3 regions of the Bradyrhizobium sp. USDA 4501 genome follow, and region 1 is predicted to be linked to each of the others. Evidence: riboswitches for the same ligand, from Rfam matches in the RefSeq annotation. Region 1 holds a riboswitch; each other region holds the start of a gene.
The links. Region 1 has a riboswitch for cobalamin ahead of metE (5-methyltetrahydropteroyltriglutamate--homocysteine S-methyltransferase). Riboswitches for the same ligand answer to the same signal wherever they lie in the genome.
Positions count from the first base shown of each region.

Region 2: another riboswitch for cobalamin. It lies ahead of ACVWZM_RS03105 (DUF1636 family protein); the one in region 1 lies ahead of metE (5-methyltetrahydropteroyltriglutamate--homocysteine S-methyltransferase).
Region 3: another riboswitch for cobalamin. It lies ahead of ACVWZM_RS24725 (TonB-dependent receptor); the one in region 1 lies ahead of metE (5-methyltetrahydropteroyltriglutamate--homocysteine S-methyltransferase).

Region 1 covers NZ_JBSSEX010000001.1:1,745,199-1,752,566, forward strand. The annotation lists gene hemN (oxygen-independent coproporphyrinogen III oxidase) at 1-131, shown strand, start outside; gene metE (5-methyltetrahydropteroyltriglutamate--homocysteine S-methyltransferase) at 813-3,158, opposite strand; cobalamin riboswitch at 3,258-3,459, opposite strand; gene ACVWZM_RS08145 (nodulate formation efficiency C protein) at 4,851-5,507, shown strand; gene ACVWZM_RS08150 (thermonuclease family protein) at 6,310-7,035, shown strand; gene ACVWZM_RS08155 (carbonic anhydrase) at 7,047-7,368, shown strand, end outside.
Region 2 covers NZ_JBSSEX010000001.1:651,981-659,348, reverse strand. The annotation lists gene cobD (threonine-phosphate decarboxylase CobD) at 1-160, shown strand, start outside; gene ACVWZM_RS03120 (IS4 family transposase) at 334-1,497, opposite strand; gene ACVWZM_RS03115 (cobyric acid synthase) at 1,634-3,082, opposite strand; gene cobO (cob(I)yrinic acid a,c-diamide adenosyltransferase) at 3,094-3,747, opposite strand; cobalamin riboswitch at 3,784-3,995, shown strand; gene ACVWZM_RS03105 (DUF1636 family protein) at 4,090-4,464, shown strand; gene cobW (cobalamin biosynthesis protein CobW) at 4,461-5,495, shown strand; gene cobN (cobaltochelatase subunit CobN) at 5,495-7,368, shown strand, end outside.
Region 3 covers NZ_JBSSEX010000001.1:5,424,001-5,431,368, reverse strand. The annotation lists gene ACVWZM_RS24730 (PepSY domain-containing protein) at 1-989, opposite strand, end outside; gene ACVWZM_RS24725 (TonB-dependent receptor) at 992-3,265, opposite strand; cobalamin riboswitch at 3,374-3,569, opposite strand; gene ACVWZM_RS24720 (CobW family GTP-binding protein) at 3,799-4,728, opposite strand; gene ACVWZM_RS24715 (amidohydrolase family protein) at 4,730-6,220, opposite strand; gene ACVWZM_RS24710 (hypothetical protein) at 6,374-6,766, opposite strand; gene ACVWZM_RS24705 (ABC transporter ATP-binding protein/permease) at 6,919-7,368, opposite strand, start outside.

The sequences.
Region 1 (7,368 bases):
ATGGCGCCGTCGTGGTCGACAATGGCCGACTCTCCGTAGCTGACGACGCCCGGTTCCTGATCCGGTGCGTCGCCTCCGCGTTCGACGCTCACCTCGCTCGGTGCGGGGCTACGCACAGCGCGGCGGTCTAATCGTGTGAACGGCGGGCTTGCCACTCTGGCAATCCCGCACTTCAGTCACCAGTGAGAGCATCCTATTTGTCCGCCACGTTCATGGTCGCGCGTCGATCCGCCCATCCATTCCAAACAGAGTCCCAAACCTTCGCCAGAGTGGAACCGGACAGACTGCCTGCACAGCCAGATCAACACGAAGCCACTCATGTATTGGTTGCTTGAGTGATTCTTGGGTCGCGTTTGCTCGCATGGTCGCGCCGATCCAGCGGCAGGAAAGCGCCGTTAATTGCACTTCGCCTCGATCGGTACCAACGCGGCCGGGCGTCGCCAGCCACGGACTTTTGTCGCCTCGGCAAGCCGTTGTGAACGATGCTCATTGCAGACAAACCTTAGTCTAGTCTTCCAATACTCGACTACATCGGTCGCATACCACAGCATGATTGAGCTATGCTGAGCCGTGCTTTAACTCGGGTTCAGATTTACGGCGAATGCCCTCGCCGGCAATCGGATCATCGGCTGTCCTCCCTCCGCCGATGGGAGTCGGCGACGTTTAGCGTCGCTCTTCTCAGACTTAACTTTTGCCCGGCCTGCTAAGCGTGGCCGGGCTTTTTTCTGTCGTGCAAGCTCGGTCGAGATGATCCAGAGCGCAAACGCCCTATGAGCGGATCAGCGCCCTGGAGGAGAGAGCCAAGCGCTGGATCAACGACTTGGCCGATCAGATGCCGCGCGAAGTTGCCGGGCGGCGGCGACCATGTTGATCAGCGCCGGGCGAACCTCCTCCCATTTGCGCGTCTTCAGACCACAATCCGGATTGACCCAGAGCTGCGAGTCCTGCAACCGCTGCCGAGCCAATGCCATCAGCTTCTTCATTTCCCCTGCCTCGGGAATGCGTGGAGAATGGATGTCGTACACGCCCGGCCCGATTTGATTGGGATATTTGTAGTTCCTGAACGCGTCGAGCAGCTCCATCTTCGAGCGCGACGTCTCGATCGAGATCACATCCGCATCCATTGCAGCAATGGCGTCGATGATGTCGTTGAACTCAGAATAGCACATATGCGTATGAATCTGGGTTTGATCTGCAACGCCTGATGAGCAAATGCGGAAGCTATCGACGGCCCATTGAAGGTAGGCCCCCCACTCCAATCGGCGCAACGGCAATCCTTCGCGGAGCGCAGCTTCGTCGATCTGGATCATGCTCGCACCGGCTATCTCGAGATCGCGGACTTCGTCGCGTATCGCCAGTGCGATCTGCCGGCAGACCTCGCCTCTTGGAATGTCATCGCGAACAAACGACCAATTCAAGATCGTTACTGGCCCGGTCAACATCGCCTTCACCGGCTTGCTGGTCAGTGATTGCGCGTAGAGCCACCAATCCACAGTGATCGGTTTTGGCCGCGAAACATCTCCGAATAGCATCGGTGGCCTGACACAGCGCGACCCATAGGATTGCACCCAACCATTCCTGGTAAATGCGAAGCCGGCGAGTTTCTCGCCGAAGTACTGCACCATGTCATTGCGCTCAAACTCGCCGTGCACGAGGACGTCTAGACCAATGTCCTCCTGCCAACGCAGAGTGCGCGCAGTCTCCTCCTTGAGAAATTTGTCGTATTGCTCGTCGCTCATGACGCCTTGCGAATGTGCCGCGCGGGCATTACGGACCTCTGGGGTTTGCGGGAAGGATCCGATCGTCGTGGTAGGAAAGGCCGGTAGTCCAAAGCGCTTGCGTTGGATCTCGGCCCGATGGACAAATGGGCTGGCACGCCGGCGCATGGCTTCGTCGATCGCTCGCATCCGCACCGCGAGATTGGCATCACGGATCTTTGGTGAAGTCCGGCGGACCGTCACGGCCAACTGCGATTCAGCAAGACTTTGAGCAACATTCTTATCACCCGCGAGCGCCCGCGCTAGGATCGCAAGCTCACGCATCTTCTGTACCGAAAAGGCAAGCCAACTCTTGAGATCGGATGCAAGTCCGGTCTCCAGTTCAACATCGACGGGCACATGGAGCAGCGAGCAGGACGGAGCGATCTGAACACGATCCCTGCCCAGCTTCGCAATGGCGGGATCCAGTTGCTGGCGGAGCGTCGACAGGTTCGACCGCCATACATTTCGTCCGTCGACGACGCCGAGAGACATGACGAGATCACTTCGCCGCGCAGCAATGATCCGGCTCAACAGATTCGGTGCGCGAACCAAATCCACGTGCAGTCCGGCAACGGGCATGTTCAAAGCTATGTCCAGATTATCGCCGAGATCACCGAAATAGCTCGCGACCATGATCTTGACGTCTGGTACTTCCCTGGCGAGCCGATCGTAGACACGCAGCAAAGATCTTCGCGCTTCCTCCTCCAGATCAAGGACCAGGCAGGGCTCGTCGCATTGAACCCAGCTTGCTCCCCTTTTGCCTAGTTCTTGCAGAACCTCGATGTAGACCGGTATTAGCTCATCCAGGAGAGACAGCGGCTGAAACGCGGGATCCGCACTCTTGCCAAGCTTCAAGAATGTGACCGGCCCGATCAGGACAGGGCGCGTCTGGAACCCCAGGGCCTTGGCTTCCTCATACTCCTCGATAGGCTTGCGAGAGGATAGGCGGAACCTCTGTCCCTGATGAAATTCAGGAACCATGTAGTGGTAGTTGGTGTCGAACCACTTGGTCATCTCCTGTGCGGGCGCGCTAGATCCGCCCGATCCGTGGCCGCAACTCGTATTCTGGCGATCGCATTGTGAACCGCGCGCCATGTCGAAGTACGTCTTGAGCGAAACCGATTCGATTTTCGACGCATAGACTTCCGGGATGGCACCAACCATGACAGAGGTGTCGAGCACTTGGTCGTACAACGAAAAATCGTTGGACGGAATGACGGTGACACCGAGGGATTTTTGGCGGGCCCAGTTCGCAGCACGCAGGCCAGCTGCGGCCTCGAGCAATTGCTGTTCGCTGATTGCGCCGGCCCAGTAACTTTCAAGCGCGCGTTTGAGCTCGCGTCTTGGACCGATCCGAGGCGTTCCAAGCGTGGCAACCGGAAGGGAGAGAAGAGACATAGCGCTAACCCCGTAGTTGGGGGCAAAGGCCAAGGCGGACGCAAGCAGGATCGCCCGAGCGGCGGCGGCTTGGCGCACCACCGGGACACCCCGCCCGTGGACGTATATGTGGTCGAGGTAGGTCTCCTGGCTCGCGGGTCATCGCTGCTGTCCGGCCTTCCCGAAGCCGCACGGGCTTCAGTGACTTTGTTGGACGGCGGCTCGCCGCTTACAGTTGCGGGGGCAGCGCCGGCATGTTCACCGGCTTCCCTCTTAGCTCCGAATCCAGCGGGACCGGAGAACCTCTACGATTTGGATTATCGGCAAGAGACCTCTTCCGTCAACCTCTCAGATGACTCTCTCACGTCAATGCTGCCATCATCAGTGACTCAAAATGATAAACGTCGAAAGTTGATCACGCGATTGGAAGCTTATCCAATAGACGCAGTCTGCAATATATGTGTCGAAAGGATTGTCGAAGGCGCAGGTCGCGGCGCTTCGAGTGTATTTCGGTCTCTCGACAGTCAAGAGCCGCGCCAGGGACAACACACCTGCGAAAACTCCATCAGCAACCGGTCGCCATATTGATCTACGAGCCAACCAATCCTGGTAGGCGATTTGCGGTCTCTGATGACGCTAATACTCGGGCATGCATATCGATTCGCCTCGACGAACACCGGAAGGCCCGCAATGACAATGGCTGTTTGGAGCGCTGTCGGCGTCCTTGCTGTCACCCTCTTTGCGGTCGGCCCGTTCGGGGGCTGGTAAGAGTTCATGAATCAATCCGTCAGACAACTGCTCTCGAGAATGTTGAGCAACTCAAGAGGAAGCTAGCGCGACTTGATCGTTTCTCGCTTGCCGCGTGTCGCGACTGGAAACGGTCATCCCACCATGAATGCGGAGCCGAGGCAGCTGGACTGAGCGGACTGCAACATCGTGCGCGTAGGTAGAAACCCGCGCACCATATCATCTGCCTGCCCCAGAACGCGCTTTCGACGATTCCACACGCCCGGCGGTGACGAGTGGTTTTGCTTATCATCATTACAAGCCGATAGCGATCGCAGGCGTTCGGGTGACCGCGCCGGACCAGACGGTTCAACAGCACTCCAAAGTGCGCCCCGATTTCTCATCCGTAAATCGGCAGCGGCCTTCGCTTTGGCCTCGAAGATCGGCACGACAAAAGCTGAACAAGCTCGAGCGGATCGGCTGAATGGAAACATAGAAACGAGCGTAGGTCGGAAAGCCGACAAACACTGCACGAATCTGGCGGGATTTGCCGGCTATTTCCTGGCACGAAGAATGCAAGCTCAAGGGTGCCCAGGCTTCTCCTCCTGGGCAGGTCCAGCACAGCAAATTGGGGTTGTGGCTGGCCCACTGAAGTTAGCGGCGCGTGACCCGAGGGGACAGCGCCTGCTCGCGCGGGACATCGGCAGGTGCCCGCGTCACGTTGCCGCTAACTTCTTCCGATCGAGCATAGCATTGAAGGCTGCCGCTTTGACGTGTGGATGAAAAATCGATGGTCCGGCCGTTATGAAGAGAATGTCTGCAAGAGGCGTGCTTTGCCTCTGTCAATCGCTAATTTTCGTTGCTGGGCTTGTTGCGACGGGCAACACTGCGCGAGCCGTCGAAAGCGCGCTCGTCGAACGAGTCAAGTCAACCTGGCGAGCGCGAGACGGTGAGACAATCGAGCACATTGTCTCCAAAGTTTCGAAAGTGGCGCAATTCGTCCCTCGAAACTGGGGAATCGCCGAAAGCGTCGACCACACTGAGTATGTTTACCTTTCCTGGACCAGGCATCAGGATAACAGATCAGACGAACATTACGTTATTACCTGGAAAGTCGGGACCGACGGAAAGATTGAAGTTGCGTCTCCCTATGCAAAGCCTATCGAACTCGGCTGGCGCGCCCTGGCGCTTTCACTCATCGCCAGTGAAGTCACCGACGGCGAAAAAGACGCAAACCTTCGTTTTCTGCATAATCCGGTCAATTTCAACTTTGTCGCGACTGCGCAAGGCAAGCTCGGCGATCTGCTCCGGCACGGCCGCTGTCATATCATCGAACCTGTAATCGTGGATTACGTTCGAGCGACAAATGACAAGCCGACCGAGAAAGAAGACCGGTGGCGCGTTCTGCTGTTGGTGAACTGCAACATACCAGGGCCCCGCTATTTCACCCAAAATGGGGTCATCACCTTCGACAAGCGCGAGGGACACGATTGGGAGCCGCAATCCTTCCTTGCCAAGAGGATTGCGACTTTTCCTCCGGGGTCCTGGTTCCATCACATAGATCAAAATGAACGGGACGCGTTGGAGGGGGTGCGAAGGGCATCGAGAACTGATCAGGGTGGCAGCGCTACTCATGAGCGTTGAGCGCCTCGGCCCCACACCAAGATCCATCCGCCGGAAAATTTAATTCATCGCTCTGAAATGGCATGCGGATCGCCGCTCGCAACAATGCGGGGACGCCTTGGCACCGCAAGCCCGTAAAGCCGACCGCGTCAGTCCCCACGCCGCCATTATGCCGAGCTTCTTGCTTTCTTCCATTCGAGCATCGAAGGCCAGTCAGGCGTTGTCGGAGTCATTCGCGCAGCGTTTGTTGCGGATACGGTCGCAGATACAGGCCACCGTGTGAGTCAAGCATGGTGGTTTTGTAGCGTAGGATCAAGCGGGAGGCCGATCTCTTTTGAGCAATCACTCTTATCGTGAGTTGTCCCGACTTCCGCTTTCCCCACCATGATGAACCTCGCGTAGCCCTGTCGAACGATAACAATCATAGGAGGCCTAGCATCGCCGCTTCTTCCGCTCGGCGGCGAAGCGCCCCGCTTCTTCCGAGCCTTTGGAGAAATGGCGTACCAAGAGCCGTATTCCTGGGTCGCGAGTGCAGCGCTGAAACATGCGGGATCTCTTCCTTCAGGTCCAGAGCAGGAGACATGTCGGGGGAGAGGGAGGGGCAGCTGGAGATGCCAGAAGCACATCGAAGAAAGCCCCCAAAGAAATCTCTTGAATCTCACCCAGCGTCAGGTCGTAGGCTGAAAATATAAGCAAGCCTCCACAACAGCATCGTCGAACGATGCAGACCCGATGACGTATGTGCAGTCAAGCAGTCGGCTGTGACGACACCGGATCGCTGCGATTTTGTGAGCCGATGAACCATGAGCGAAGGGATATTAGGATGAAGTACCGCGTAATGATGGCAGCATTGCTCGCCATCATCGCGTCTCCTGTTTGCGCGGCGAAACTGAGCGGTGCTCCCCAAATCCTCGACGCCAATACGATAGAGATCGAACGAACGCGAATTCGGCTCTCGGGTATCGAGGCCCCCGAGACTGATCAGATTTGCCTGGATGCTCATGGCCGGAAATGGGCCTGCGGGGTAGCGGCTCGCGACGCCCTTATCAACTACTCGAAAGGACGAATATGGGATTGTCAGACCGCAGGAGTAGACAAGTACGGTAGGTCTCTTGGCAGTTGCTTCATCGAGGGCCAGGACGTGAACGCCTGGATGGTAAGCTCCGGTTGGGCACTGTCATCCGAGCCATCCGCCCATGTTTACGTCATTAATGAGGTGGCGGCGAGCAGCGCCTTTGCCGGCCTGTGGTCGGGGGCATTCATCACCCCCTGGGACTGGCGCCGCCGCAACAAGAGCACGATCATTGTCGGCGCGAGCTCGGTGCCGAACGATGCCCAGGAACTCCTGCTCGGATCCGCTCTGCTATCTGACCCACCCTCGCCCGACTGCCTGATAAAGGGCACCGTCGAACGTAACGGCGAGCGCACGTATCACTCTCCTGGGCAACTCAGTTACGGACAAATCGACATGACGAAGAAACCGGCTGAACGCTGGTTCTGCAGCGAAAACGAGGCCGAAGCCATGGGGTGGCATAGAGCCGCGCGATAGAGGTCCTATCCATGTATGCAGACCGTTCACAGGGCAATCCCCATCCGACCAAGCTCGCGCCTTCGCGCCGCTCGCTGTTGCTGTTCGCTATTTCGGCATTTGTCGTGCCGTTTGGCGGCAACATTGTCGAGGCGAAGCAAGCAGCAGCGCCGCCGAAGCCGGATAATCAGCTCTCGCCCGATGCTGCGTTGAAGCGGCTGATGGAGGGTAACGATCGTTATGTGCAGAGCGTGTCGCGAGGGCGCGATCTGGAACGCGAGCGCCGACTTTTAGTCGATAGTCAGAATCCATATGCGGCGGTTCTGAGCTGCGCCGATTCGCGGGTAGCGCCCG
Region 2 (7,368 bases), 1.1 Mb from region 1:
CCGGCTCTACCAGACGGGCGATGCATTGGCTGCGCAGGAGAAACTTGCCCGTGCGCAGATCTGGTCGCGGGTCTTCCAGCAGAAACCGGGATGGCTGCGCCTCGGCTTGCCGGGCAGTGAGCCCGAGTGGTCGCGCCTTTCCGCCGTGTTGTCGCGCTGATTGCGACGGCGCTGCGCTCCCTCTCCCCGTTCTTACGGGGAGAGGGCTGGGGTGAGGGGCCGCATCCGCATATTCGGCGACAGCTGCGGTTGCGGAGACTCCCCCTCACCCGGAACGCATCTAGCGATGCGTTCCGACCTCTCCCCGCAAGCGGCAGGGGTGTCCGGGGAAATTCAGGCATAGCGGAGCTCCATCTGGTCAGGTGAGATGGTTGATTTCCGACGGCTGGGGTTGATGGGCGGAGGTTTGTCGATGGCAGCGAGGGATCGACGCGTGAGCAGGAGCTGGCCGACGAGTTCGGCGAACCTGAGCGGGAGCATTTTGATGCAGTTGGTGTGAGCGGCGATGCGCAGCAGCAGGTAGGCAATCATCGCAGCGAGCACCTGAAGGCGGATCGCGTTGTCGTTGGCGCCGAGGAACTTGCGAATATCGAGATGCTGCTTGATCCAGCGGAACAGCAGCTCGATTTGCCATCGGCTCTTGTAGAGGGCGGCGATCTCGACGGCGCTACGGGCAAGGTCGTTGGTCAGGAGTGTGATCTTGCCGCCTTTCTCGCGTCTGATCTTGATGCGGCGGAGCGGGATTGGAAGGCGCGAATCGCCCTTGCTGGTGAGCTTCACCTCGTCATCGGCAAGGATTTCGAAGCCATCCCCGTTACGCTTGCGGATGGCGCGATGCCTGAGCGAGCGAAGACGGATGCTCGTCTTCGCCCGGGTAACGAAGAAAGCCTTGCTATCATTGATCTTCTGCCACCAGTCGAAACGGCAATAGCCCTTGTCAAACACATAGGTGGTGGCGGGCTGGATTGGGGTCTGTCGGCCGATCTCGATGTCATTGACGTTCGCGGCCGTCATCTCGACGCAGGTCGGGACATCGCTCCTTGGGTCGTAGACGACATGCAGCTTCATGCCGCGGATGCGGCCGTTCCACGTCGCCCAACTGCAGACCTTGCCGAGCGGGATCGGACTGGCGTCGATCAGACGCACCATCTCCATGCCTTCACTCCGCAGCTGGCGACGCGCCATCGCCGACAGCGCCGCAAAGGTTTGCGCGAAAATGCCGATCGGACGGCGGGCATTGGCATCGGACAACGTCGAGCGCGACAGCTTGCCGGTTCCCAAGTGATAGTGATGCTGCGAATTGGCGTTGAAGCCAGTCACCACCCCGCGCAGACTGCTGTTGCCGCTAAGCTGGGCATAGATCAGCGCCACCAGATGATCCCAGCTCCTGAACGACTTGTCGTAGGCATCCCCGTCCAGACGATCCACAACCGTCTGAAACTGCCGTCGATTGATCGGTTCAAGCAGCCTTCCAAAAATGCTACCGCGATATCGCATGCTCGGCCCTCTGTGTCTCGACAACCAGAAAAGACCGATTTGCCTCGGTCCTGCCGAGCATGCACCGCGACACAGTGAATCATTCCCCGGACACCCCTGCCGCACGCGGGGCGAGGTGAGAAGGAATCATCTCGCTTTAACGCGCCAGCGCGAGCAGGCCTTCGACATCGAGATGGGTCTCGATGTGCTCGGCAAGCGCGTCGAGCGCGCTCTCGACCCTGGCGCCGTAGGGCTGATCAGCCGCCGCGATGTCGAGTTGCGCGAGGAAAGCCTTGCGAAATTCGTCCGAGGCGAACAGGCCGTGCAGATAGCTGCCGTGAGCGCGCCCATCTGCGGAAACCGCGCCCTCAGCCGTACCGTCGAGTGATGCAAAAGGCCGCGCGCGATCCGGGCCGTCGGTGCGCCCGATATGGATTTCATAGGCGTTGATCGGCTGGCTGGTCGCAGCATGCACCGCGCTGACGCGCGTCAGCGTCTTGTGTTCGGTCATGGTGGTCGTGACATCGAGCAGCCCGAGGCCGCGTGTTTCGCCGGCGGGCCCCTCGATCCCTTCAGGGTCGGCGACGCTGTGTCCAAGCATCTGGTATCCGCCGCACAGGCCGAGGACATGGCCGCCGCGGCGATGATGCGCGAGGAGGTCGATGTCCCAGCCCTGCGCGCGCAGGAAGGCGAGATCGCCGCGGGTCGATTTCGAGCCGGGCAGGATGACGAGCTTCGCATCACCCGGGATGGCTTCGCCCGGACGTACCATCACGAGATCGACGCCGGGCTCGAGCTTCAGGGGATCGAGGTCGTCGAAATTGGCGATCCGCGACAACGCAAGGAATGCGATCTTGTGCTGGCCGGGCTTGCGCGCCTCGCCGAGCCCGAGCGCATCTTCCGCCGGAAGCTCGCCGGCGCGGACGAACCAGGGCAGCACGCCAAAGCCGCGCCACGCCGTGCGTTCTTCGATCAGGCGATAGCCGTCGTCGAACAATGTCGGATCGCCGCGGAATTTGTTGATGACAAAGCCCTGGAACATCGCGGCATCATCAGGGTCGATCACCGTCTTGATGCCGACGAGTTGCGCGATCACGCCGCCGCGGTCGATGTCGCCGACCAGCACCACGGGCACGTTGGCCCGGCGTGCAAACCCCATATTGGCGATATCGGCTTTGCGTAAGTTGACCTCGGCGGGACTGCCGGCGCCCTCGACCAGCACCAGATCGGCGCGCTGCTTCAGGCGCGCAAAACTCTCCAGCACCGCGCCCATCAGCGATGGTTTCATGCCGGCATATTCGCGCGCGCGTGCGGTGGCGATCCGTTTGCCGTGCACGATGACCTGGGCGCCGACATCGGTCTCGGGCTTCAGCAGCACCGGGTTCATGTCGGTGTGCGGCTCGACGCCGGCGGCGAGCGCCTGCAACGCCTGTGCGCGGCCGATCTCGCCGCCATCGACGGTCACGGCGGCGTTGTTCGACATGTTCTGCGGCTTGAACGGCAGCACGCGCAGGCCGCGCCGTCTGGCGGCGCGGGCGAGGCCGGCGACGATGAGCGATTTGCCCACGTCCGAGCCGGCTCCCTGGATCATCAATGCGCGCGCCATCGTGATGCCCGTCAGAACTCGACGCCCGGCTGGGCCTTGATGCCGGAGCGGAACGGATGCTTTACCAGCGTCATCTCGGTGACGAGATCGGCAATCTCGATTAGCTCCTCCTTGGCGTTGCGCCCGGTGAGCACGACATGGGTCATCGGCGGCTTCGACGTGGTCAGGAAGTCGACGACATCGGCGATCGCGAGGTAGTCGTAGCGTAGCGCGATGTTGATCTCGTCGAGCACGACCATGCGCAGGCTCGGGTCTGCGATCAGCTGCTTGGCCTTTTCCCAGCCGGCTTGCGCTGCCGCGATGTCGCGGGCGCGATCCTGCGTCTCCCAGGTAAAGCCTTCGCCCATGGCGTGAAATTGACAGAGATCGCCGAAATGCCCGGTGAGCAGGCGGCGCTCGCCGGTATCCCAGGCGCCCTTGATGAACTGCACCACGGCGCAGGGAAAGCCGTGCGCCACACAGCGCACGATCATGCCGAACGCGGAGGACGATTTTCCTTTGCCGGCGCCGGTATGAACGATGATCAGGCCCTTTTCACCGCTCTTGGTCGCCATGATGCGGTCGCGGGCGGCCTTCTTTTTCGCCATCTTGTCCGCGTGGCGCGCATCCGGCGAAAGATCGGTGCCGACGGCGCCGTCTTCAGCGTCCTTTCCATCAGAAGTCATCACATTCCTTCGGCTTGACAAGTGCGAGGCTTGGACGAATGGTGGTCCTGCGTTGGTTCCTGTCCTACGACAGGCGAAGAGGGAATGCGATAGGGCTCCGCTAAATCGGGCCCGAAGCGCAGCCGCCCCCGCGACCGTGACCGGAGAGATGCCCAAGCCACTGATTCCATACGGAGTCGGGAAGGTGGGCATCGAAGGGTAAAACCTGCTCCGCAAGCCGGGAGACCTGCCAACGCAGCATGTTGTGAAACCGGCGGACGGGGTGTTCCGCGACGGGGAACGAACCTGTCCAAAATCGGTTCGTGTGCCTCATCGCTTCCCGCTGTCAATCCAGGAAGGGCGATGAGCGTTACACTTCATGTCTGCATCACCTGCCGCGCCGGCCGGACGCCGGCGGAACGTGAGCTCGCGCCCGGTGCACGCCTGCATGCCGCGCTTGTCGAGGCCGGCGTGCCTGATGACGTCAATCTGGTTCCCGTCGCATGCCTGTCGGCCTGCAGCCAGGGTTGCTCGGTCGCGCTCAGCGCGCCGGGGCGCTGGTCCTATGTCTACGGCCGACTGTCCGCTGATAATGCCGCGGATGTGATCGCCGGTGCCTCCGCCTATGCGGCGGCGCCCGACGGCATCGTGCCGTGGCGCAGCCGTCCGGAAATCTTCCGCAAGCAATCGCTCGCCCGCATTCCACCTCTTCCCGTCGTGCCGGAGGCCGCAGAATGACCACGCTCGCCAAAATTCCGGTCACCGTCGTGACCGGCTTTCTCGGCTCCGGCAAGACGACGCTGATCCAGCATCTGATCCGCAATGCCAACGGCAAGAAGCTCGCGGTGCTGGTCAACGAATTCGGCAGCGAAGGCGTCGACGGCGACATCCTGAAGTCGTGCGCCGACGCCAATTGTCCGGCCGAGAACATCGTCGAACTCGCCAATGGCTGTATCTGCTGCACCGTCGCCGATGATTTCATCCCGGCGATGGAGCAGTTGCTGGCGCGGAACGTGAAGCCCGATCACATCGTGATCGAAACTTCCGGGCTCGCGCTGCCGAAGCCGCTGCTGAAAGCGTTCGACTGGCCGGAGATCCGTTCGCGGATCACGGTCGACGGCGTGATCGCGCTCGCCGACGCCGAGGCCGTCGCCGCCGGCCGTTTTGCGCCTGATCCGGCCGCGGTGGATGCGCAGCGTGCGGCGGACGACAATCTCGACCACGAGACGCCGCTGTCGGAAGTGTTCGAGGACCAGATCGCATGTGCCGATATCGTGCTGCTGACCAAGGCGGACCTCGCGGGGGCGGAGGGGATCAAGGCAGCGAAAGAGGTGATCGCGGCCGAGATGCCGCGCGAGGTGCCGATGTTGCCCGTCGTCGACGGCACGATCGACGCGCGCGTGATCCTCGGGCTCGGGGCGGCGGCGGAAAGCGATCTCGCGGCGCGGCCGTCGCATCACGATGGCGAGGAGGAACACGAGCACGACGATTTCAATTCCGTCGTGATCGATCTTCCGGAAGTTTCGGATGTCGACGCGCTGGTCGCCTCGATCAAGGGGCTGGCGCGCGAGCAGAACGTGCTGCGCGCCAAGGGCTACATCGCGGTCGAAGGCAAGCCGATGCGGCTGTTGGTGCAATCGGTCGGCGAGCGGGTGCGGCATCAGTTCGACATGCCCTGGGGTGCACGGGCGCGGCAGTCGAAGCTCGTCGTGATCGGCGAACATGCCGACATCGATGAAGCCGCGATCAGGGCACGGCTTGGTGTCTGATGCACGTCGTCTTCCGCGAGAGCCGCGGCCTTGAGGAGACCGCGACGCCAAGGGACCTCGGCCAGGATCCGGCCGATCTCGTGGTGTTGTCGTTTTCCGACAGCGATCTTGCTGCCTTCGCGGCCGGCTGGCGGCGCGGCCGTGCTGCGCTGCCGTCGCTGCGGCTCGCCAATCTCGCGGAGCTGCGCCATCCGCTGTCGGTCGATACCTATATCGAGCGGACGCTCTCGCACGCCCGCGGCATTCTGGTGCGGCTGATCGGCGGCGAGCCCTATTGGTCATACGGGCTGGCCGCGGTGCATCGGCTGGCGAAGGAGCGCGGCATTGCCCTGGTCGTGCTGCCGGCCGATGGCCGCGACGATCAGCGACTCGATGAATTCTCGACCTTGCCGATCTCGACGCTGCGCCGCCTCAAGGTGCTGTGCGACAAGGGCGGTCCTGTTGCCGCGCAGGCCGTGATCGCGCAGCTGGCGCTCGCGTCCGGACTCTATGCCGGGCCGGTGGTCGGCGAGATCGATCTTCCCGAGATCGGCGTCTACGATTCCCGGCGCGGTGCCATCACGGCGTTGCCGGCACCGGACGGCCGGCCGCGCGTGCTGGTGACGTTTTATCGTTCCTACCTCGCGGCCGGCGACACGGCGCCGGTCGATGCATTGATCGATGCATTGCGTGAGAGGGGCTTTGATGCTCATGGCGTGTTCGTCACCTCGCTGAAGGCGGCGGGCGTGGCCGATTGGCTGCGCGTTCAGATTGCGCAATGCGCTCCAGCGGCGATCGTCAATGCGACCGCGTTTTCCACGGCCGGTGACGACGGCACGACGCCGTTCGACGCTGCATCATGCCCGGTGTTCCAGGTCGCGCTGTCGACCGCGAGGCGCGAGGATTGGTCCTTGTCGCTCCGCGGGCTCTCGCCCGGCGATCTCGCGATGCATGTGGTGCTGCCGGAGGTCGACGGCCGCCTGTTCACAGGGGTCGTGAGCTTCAAATCGCCCGGTGAGCGCGATCCCGAGCTGCAATTCGCGCATCTTGCGCATCGACCGGATGCCGAGCGCGTCGCTGCAATTGCCGCACGCGTGGCCGCCTGGCATCGGCTTGCCAGCAAGCCGGCACAGGAGAAGTGGCTTGCGCTGGTGCTCTCGAACTATCCCGGCCGGCCGCATCAGATCGCGCATGCCGTCGGACTCGATGCGCTGGCGTCGGTCGGGGCGATGCTGGCTGATCTCGCGGGCGCGGGATTTGACCTTGAGCCGGTGGAGTCGCTGGGCGACATTCTTTTGCGCAGGAATTTGACGTGGAACGTCGCCGACTATCGTGCGGCGCTTTCCGGCCTTCCCGAGCTGCTGCAGGACGATCTCAGCCGCGCATGGGGCGCGCCGGAAGATGATCCCGATTGCCGTGACGGCGCATTTCATTTCGCGGCGATCTGCTGCGGCAAATCGGTCATCGCCGTTCAGCCGGAGCGCGGTGAGGTGGGGCAGCGCGACGCCGACTATCACGATCTCGCGCGCACGCCGCGCCACGCCTATGTCGCGTTCTATCTGTGGCTCAGGCAGCAGGCCATCGATGCCGTCGTCCACATCGGCGCGCACGGAACGCTGGAATGGCTGCCTGGCAAGTCGGTTGCGCTGTCGCCCGCATGCTGGCCGGAGGCGCTGATCGGCGATCTGCCTGTTGTCTATCCCTTCATCGTCAACGATCCCGGCGAGGCGGCGCAGGCCAAGCGCCGGATCGGTGCCGTGACGATCGGTCATCTGCCGCCGCCGCTCGCGAAGGCTGCGGTGCCGGAAGGCTTGCGCAATCTCGAGCGCTTGCTCGATGAGTATTCGACCGCCGATGGTCTCGATCCGGCGCGGCGGCAGCGCCTGATCGCCGC
Region 3 (7,368 bases), 3.7 Mb from region 1:
CCGATCCAGACGAAGCGGGCCTCCACCGCAGGCATCGATGGCGACGACTGGAAGCCGGCGACGATGTCGGCCGTGTCATGGCCACTATAGCCGATCGCGATCTCGCGGGTGACGCCGCGGCCGGAGAACGCGCCACCGGGATTGAGCGACAGCCAGCCGCTAAACATCCAGGTCAAGACGCAGATGCCGCCGACCAGGCCGGCGATGTGATGCCAGGCCATCCAGCCGCGATAGGGCGAGACGGCGCCATCAGCGTAGCGGCGCATCAGCCGCAGGCGGAGGACGCCGATCCAGAAGCCGGTGACCGCGACGACAAGACAGACACCCGAGATCCACAGCACCACATCCCGCCACAGCGGGCCGTCCTTGCGCAACACGGTCGGATAGATCCAGTGCGGGATCGAGCCGAGCCAATTCCAGACGCGCTCGCGCCGCGTGGTGTCGAGCGCGATCTCGCCGGTGCGCGAGGAAACGTAGAGTTCGGTGCCATCGGCGTCCCCGAGGCCGATCCGATAGAGCGGCCGCAACGGATCGAAGCGCGCGGTCACCGACCATTGGTCGCGCGTGATCGTTTCGATCAAGCGAGGCTGCACGGCATGCGGATGATGAGCGGCAATGGCCAGCGCCTGGTCGGGCGTGATCCGGTCGATCACGCTGCCGTCGGTCGCCGAAATGGTGATCGTCCCTGCCTTCCAGGCGGTCACCCGATAGACGGGCGTGTCGTCCATCATCGAAAGCCGCAGGTCACGCGGATAACGCTCGACACCTGCGATCGCCATCGCGCGATCAGGCGTGACCCGCACCTTGCTCCAGGGAATGACAGGAAGCGCGGCGAGGCGCTCGCTGTCGGTAAGGCGCGGAAAGGCCACGTACATCATGACAAGGCCGGAGATGAACCACATCGCGAACAGGAGACACGTCGCAATGCCGATCCAGCGATGGACGATATAGAGCCACCGCCGCCCGCGCCGGATCAGAGCGTTGCGCATGGTCAGAACTTCACGTTGACGGACAATTCGGCGGTACGCGGCATGCCTAGCAGCCACTGCCCGGTGCCGTTCGAGGTCGCCGCGTAAGCCTTGTCGAACAGGTTGTAGACGCGGAACGCGACCGTGGTGCGGTCATCCGGCTTCCACCTGACGCCGCCATTGACCACATTGTAGCCCGGACGCAGCTGGGTGTTGGCAAGATCGGAGTACATCGCACCGACGATCTGCACGCCGCCATAGACCGACCAGTTGGGCGCGAAATCCCAGGTCAGCCAGACATTCGAGACCTGCTGCGGCACGTTGACCGGGACATTGCCGTTGAAGCTGACGATCTTGCCGCCGACCACCTGGCTGTTGTTGTCGTATCTGGCGCGCAACAGCGCAAGATTGGCGTCGACGCGCCAGCCGTCGTTCAGCGCGAGCCCGATCGATCCTTCGACCCCGCGGGATGATTGCTGGCCGATCTGCAATGCCACGCCGCCGGTAGGGTTGCCGGGATCGGGAATCGTGAGCCCGGTCTTGACGATCTCGTAGGCGGCCAGCGTCCACTCGCCGCGGCCGCCCCAGAACGACTGCTTGACCCCGATCTCGGTCTGCTTGCCGGTCGCAAGCTGGAATGTCTTCTGCGTGGTCGACAGTGAGATCAGATTGCTGACCGGATCGACGCCGACCGCGTACTGGCCATAGAACGCGAGGTTCTTGATCGGCTCGTAAACGAGGCCCGCGCGCCAGCTAGTGCCCGATAGCGTCGTCTCAAAACTGTTTGCCGGCGTCTTGTAGTCGGTGCGGTCCACTCCGGGGCGATCATACCTGACCCCGGTCACCAGCGACAACTGATCGGTCAGCGAGAGCCGATCCTCGGCGAACAGCGCGTATTGATTGACGATCGCGTTGAAGCCCGGCGTGGTCGCCGTCGTCGTGGCGAAGAACGATCCGGGATCGAACACATAAGGATTGACCGACGACGCGCCGCCATAGGGCGAGTTGTTGGTATGGGTGAAGTCGATCCGGTTGACGTCGAACCCGGCGACGACCTGGTTCGCAAGGCCGAACACGTGGCCGCTGAAGGTCGTATCCATCCGGTTGCCGAGCTGCTTCTGGTCGTGGAAGATCTCGATATAGCTCGTGCGATCGATCAGCTGGGTCTTCGGATTCCAGGTGTGGTTCTCGATGTCGCGCCAGTGCCGCTCGCTGGTCAGGTAATACAGCGTGTTGTTGACCTTGATGCCGTCGGCGACGTCCCACTCGGTCTTGAACCGGGTCCAGCTGTCCTGATAGCGGATCGCGCTGTCCGCTGCATTGTAGTTCTTGAAACGCAGCGCGTCCTGGATCGCGCCGTTGATCAGCGGCGTGCCGAAATAGCGCGACGGGCTGCGATCGCCGTAATCTTCCGAGAGCGTGAAGGCGAGATTGTCCGACGCCTGCACCCGCACGGCAGCGGAGACCACCGCGTTCGAGGTCTTGTCGCGATCGACCCAGCTGTCCGACATGTTGCCGGTGGCGTTGATGCGGTACGACACATTGGGATTGATCGGACCGGTGCTGTCCACCGAGAGCCGCCGCGTCATGTTGCTGTCGAGCGAAACCTCGGCCTCGTTATAGGGCGTGCTCTGCGGCTTCTTCGGAATCACGTTGATGACGCCGCCGATCGCGCCTTCGCCGTACAGCACCGAGGCCGGGCCGCGCAGCACTTCGATGCGCTGCGTCGACCAGGTGTCATAGGGGAACGTCAGCGTGCCGGAGCCGATATAGAAGCGCGTGCCGTCATACAGCGTCATCACCGAGTTGCTGCCGGCAAAGCCGCGGGTGCTGAACGACAGGCCGCCATTGCCTGGCGCCGGCGTTGCGACGAACCCGGCCGCGTCCTGGGTGACGGCATCGAGCACATTATGCTGGCCGCGTTCAGCGATGGTCTGCGCCGTGATGATCTCGACGCTGGCCGGCGTCTGCAGCGGCGTCAGGTTGAGACGACTGCCGGTGCCGCCCTGCGTGGTGGCATTGAGCGTCGGCGATGCCGATCCCGGTACGCCCGACGCCGCGACGCGCGGGGCGTTGCCGGCTGTTGCAGGCCTCGGCCGTGGCCGCGCCGCAGCGGTCATGTCACGGCTGCGCGCCGCAGGCTTCGGCTTTGCCGCAGCGGAAGGCGCGACCTCAATCGGATCGAGTCTGGTTGGTGGCGGCGTTTGTGCCGAGCCTTCGACCGGCAACAACAATGATGACAGGGAGCAGAGAAGACCGAGGCGCCATTTGCGCGCAACGGGAGAGGACGGAGACATGAAAAGGACTCGCGGTAACGTGGCACGTCACCGCGAACGTGGACTGGCGCATTGCCAAAAAAGGCAGTGCTCCGATCCCACCAGGACGCCCCCGCCCGATGTGCTCGCGTGTGACCACGACTGACGGCAGGTCTCCTGGCTCACGGGTCATCGCCTGTCGACGCCTTCCCGGGCCGATGGCCCAGTGGCAAAATTGACGAAAGGCTCGCCGTTTACAGTTGCGGGGACAGCTGCGGCATTGGGGTTACCCTCGCACCGCATTCCCTTTTGATCCCCGAAGGGAACCGTCGGCAAAAACGATAGGTGGTGCCGGCAAGGCTGTCAATTCGATGCGATTGTCGCACACATGCTTTGCGAGATGCTGCTGCGGCGATGACACAGCGACGTCGAGGGCTGACGCCGAAAGGCAACCCGTCATCCTGAGGAGCGCGGCACGCGCGTCTCGAAGGATGCACGGCCCGGCTGGTGGCCGATTCATCCTTCGAGACGCCGCTTCCCTCGCACCTCAGTATGACGGGAAACGTAGGTTCGCGTCACTGAGCCTCGACGCATCCCTGCATCACCTCATCAATCTCCGCGCGCGACAGCGCACCCATCTCGGCGATGAACACGATGCGCGTGCGCGGCACGCCGGGCGACGGCACGCCGCCCGCAGCCAAGGTCGCGCGGCCGCCGGCGAGGTGAAGCACGGTCAGCCGCCCGGGCTGCTCCACCGTCTCGAACAATCCCTTCGCCCGCGCCAGCTTCGGCGCCAGTCTGCCGATCGCCTGCTGCAAGCGCGGCAGCACGACGGGCCGCTCCGAGGTCCAGCTCAGCGTGTCGAAGCGATCGGACGACGGCCGTCGCGGCGCGGTCTCGCGCGGCGCCGACACATGATCGAGGTCCGCTGGGAACAGCAGCGCGGCCGGCACCTCGCCATGCAAGGCATCGACCACCACGGCCGCCGGACGCACCGCGCGCACGGCGTCGCGGATCGCGGCGCACGCAGCGGCGTCAGTCAGATCGACCTTGCTCAGCGCCACCACATCCGCCGCCCGGAGCTGCGAGCGCAGCAGCGCATCGTTCAGCATCGCCGCAGGCTGCGTCGCGTCGACCACGCACAGCACGGTCTCCAGCGGCGCCTCCTTCCAGATCACGGGATCCATCAGGTTGCGCACGATGTCGGCGGGATCGGCGATCCCGCTGGTCTCGATCACGATGAATTCGGGACGCGGATCACGCCGCAGCAACGTGGCGAGCGTGCGCAGCAGGGCGCCCTCCAGCGTGCAGCAGATGCAGCCATTGCTCAGGCTGACCACGCCGTCGCTGGCGCCGGCGATCAGCTCGGCGTCGATATTGATCGCACCGAAATCGTTGACCACGGCGGCGATGCGCCGCCCTTGCGCATGCGCCAGCAGATGGTTGACGACCGTGGTCTTGCCCGCCCCGAGGAAGCCCGCGACCAGCAGGATCGGGACCGGCACCTCAGCCCCCCGTGATAGGCCGGCGCACCGGCCGGCCGGGACGCGCCGCGACATCGAGCACACCATCGCTGATCAGCGGCTGGCCGCTGACCACGAGATGCCGCACGCCCTCCGCCGGACGATTCATCGCCGAGAAGGTCGCGCGATCGCTCAGCGTCTCGTAGTCGAACACCACAACATCGGCGTCGGCGCCGACCTGCAGCCGGCCCTTGGCCCGCATCGCCGGCGTGCTCGCCGACAGGATCTCGGCCGGGATCAGCGCGCATTTGCGGATGCCCTCGAGCAGCGACACTTTCTTGCGCTCGCGCACCCATTCACGGATGAAGCGGGTGAAGCAGCCGGCCGAGCGCGGATGCGAGGTCGCATCGTCGGGCAGCGGCCAGGCGTCGCCGCTGTAGGGGCGGCCGTCCGACAGCGTCCACGGCATCGCGTCGGAGGCGATCGCGCCGCCCGGATACAGCACCGCCATATCGAGCAGATCGCGATGATGCGCGTTGTTCTCGATGTCGAGCACATGCCACAGCACCAAGGTCGAGGGCTCTTCGGCCTGTGCCGCCAGCAATTCCTCGCGGCTGCCGAAGCGGTGACCGTCGGTCACGCGCTGCACCGAATCGTAGCCGAGGCCGTTGCGCTCCTCGAATTTCGGATCGCTGAAGAAGGTCGCCGCCAGCACGGTCGAGCCGGTGCCGTAGGGATAGGCCTCCACCGTGATCGGCAGGCCCTGCGCCTGCGCTTTCGCGATCAGCGCGACACAGCGCTCGATATCCGTCTTGCTCGACGAGTTGAAGTGGCAGATGTGCATATGCGCGCCGGTGGCGCCGGCATAGCCGATCAGGCGGATATAGGCTTCCGCCGCGCTCTCGGGATCGATCCGCGACATGTAGGCGACGTGGGTAAAGGTCGGCACCGCATGATCCGCCGCGAGCTGGCACACCGCGGTCAATTCCTGCACGCCGGCGCCCGGCGCATAGGCGTTGAGAATGCCGATGCCGATGCCGCCCTCGTTCAGTGCATTGGCGAGGCGCTCCAGGATGCCGCCGACCTCGCCTTCGGTCGCGACGTTTTCGATCCAGCGGCGATCGCGCATCGCGGCACCAAACGATTCCAGCGAGCTCTCCGAATTCGAGCCGGTCATCGCACCGATGCGCGCGAAGGCCCAGTTGGCGGCGGCGCCGTAGTTCAGCACCCTGCCCTTCTCGGCCTGGCGCTTGTACCAGGACGCGACCGGCAACACGCCGGCCTCGAGGTCGAGCGAGGTCGTCACCCCGTCGAACGCCTGCATGCGGTCGGCTGGAATGGTCTGGCCATGCGCGTGCAGGTCGATGAAGCCCGGCGCCACCACGAGCCCGGTCGCGTCGATCTGCCGTTCGGAACCGCCGAGGCCGGTGCCGACCGCGGCGATCTTGCCGTCGACCACGGCGACATCGCCGATCGCGTCCATCCCGCTGGCCGGATCCACCACCCGGCCGCCGCTGATCACCAAGCCACCCATCTCGCCACTCCCCGCATTCCGAAACCGACCGGTCTCCTGTCGAGCACAGAGAAGCGCATCGCACTGATCGCAGCAAGCCGGCCAGGGTTGTGGCGACATGCTGTGACGGAATATCCGCCGCGCCGTGATGGCGATTGCAGAGTGAGGCCCTTCCTACGTTCCGGTTGCACGCCGCGACGGCAGCCCGCGCCAGAGATCGGCGCCGGGCTTCACGCGGCTCGCCACGAGTTTCGGCGGCGTGCGGTCCCTGGCTAACGCCGCTTCGACCGCACGCTTGAGCCTGACATTGTCGATCTGCGCCAGGAACCGCCGGATGACGGCATCCTGATCCGCGCCCTGACCGGAGATCGCCGCGCACAGCTCCGCGGTCGTCCTGCGGAAGAAGTGGAAGGCGTCATCGGCCGCGCCGCCCAGCCGGTCGACCTCGCCGGCCACACCGAGCGCGTGCATCCGATCGTCGTCGTCGAGCGTCACTGCGAAGCGCAGCACGGCAAGCTGCCAGGCACGGAGCAGCTTGCTCTCCGGTTCGGTCGCATTCTCGCGCATCAGTCGAACACCCCGCGCGCCGGACGTCCTTCGGCTGTCGATGGAGGTCGGGCGCGGCGCGACTATCCTTGCGCAGGAATAGGTTTTCGAGGGGAGCGCGCCCCCGATTGCATAGGAATCGCATAGGCGGAGCGCGCCGAGCCCCAATTCTTTCAGATCCCCTCGAATTGCAGCCGGGCCAGCCGGGCGTAGAGTCCGCCCGCGGCGACCAGTTCGGCGTGGGTGCCCTGCTCGACGATCCTGCCCTGGTCCATCACCAGGATGCGGTCGCAGGACAAGACGGTCGCCAGCCGATGCGCGATCACCAGCGTGGTGCGGTGGCGCATCAACTCCTCCAGCGCGGTCTGCACCAGCGTCTCGCTCTCGGCGTCGAGCGCCGAGGTCGCCTCGTCGAGCAGCAGCAGCGGCGCGTCGCGCAGGATCGCGCGCGCGATCGCGATGCGCTGGCGCTGGCCGCCGGACAGCGTCACGCCGCGCTCGCCGAGTTGGGCGTCGAAGCCATCGGGCAGGCGGCGCAGGAACTCGGTGGCATGGGCGAGATCGGCGGCACGCTCCACCTCGGCGTCGCTGGCATCGGGCCGGCCGAACCGGATGTTCTCGCG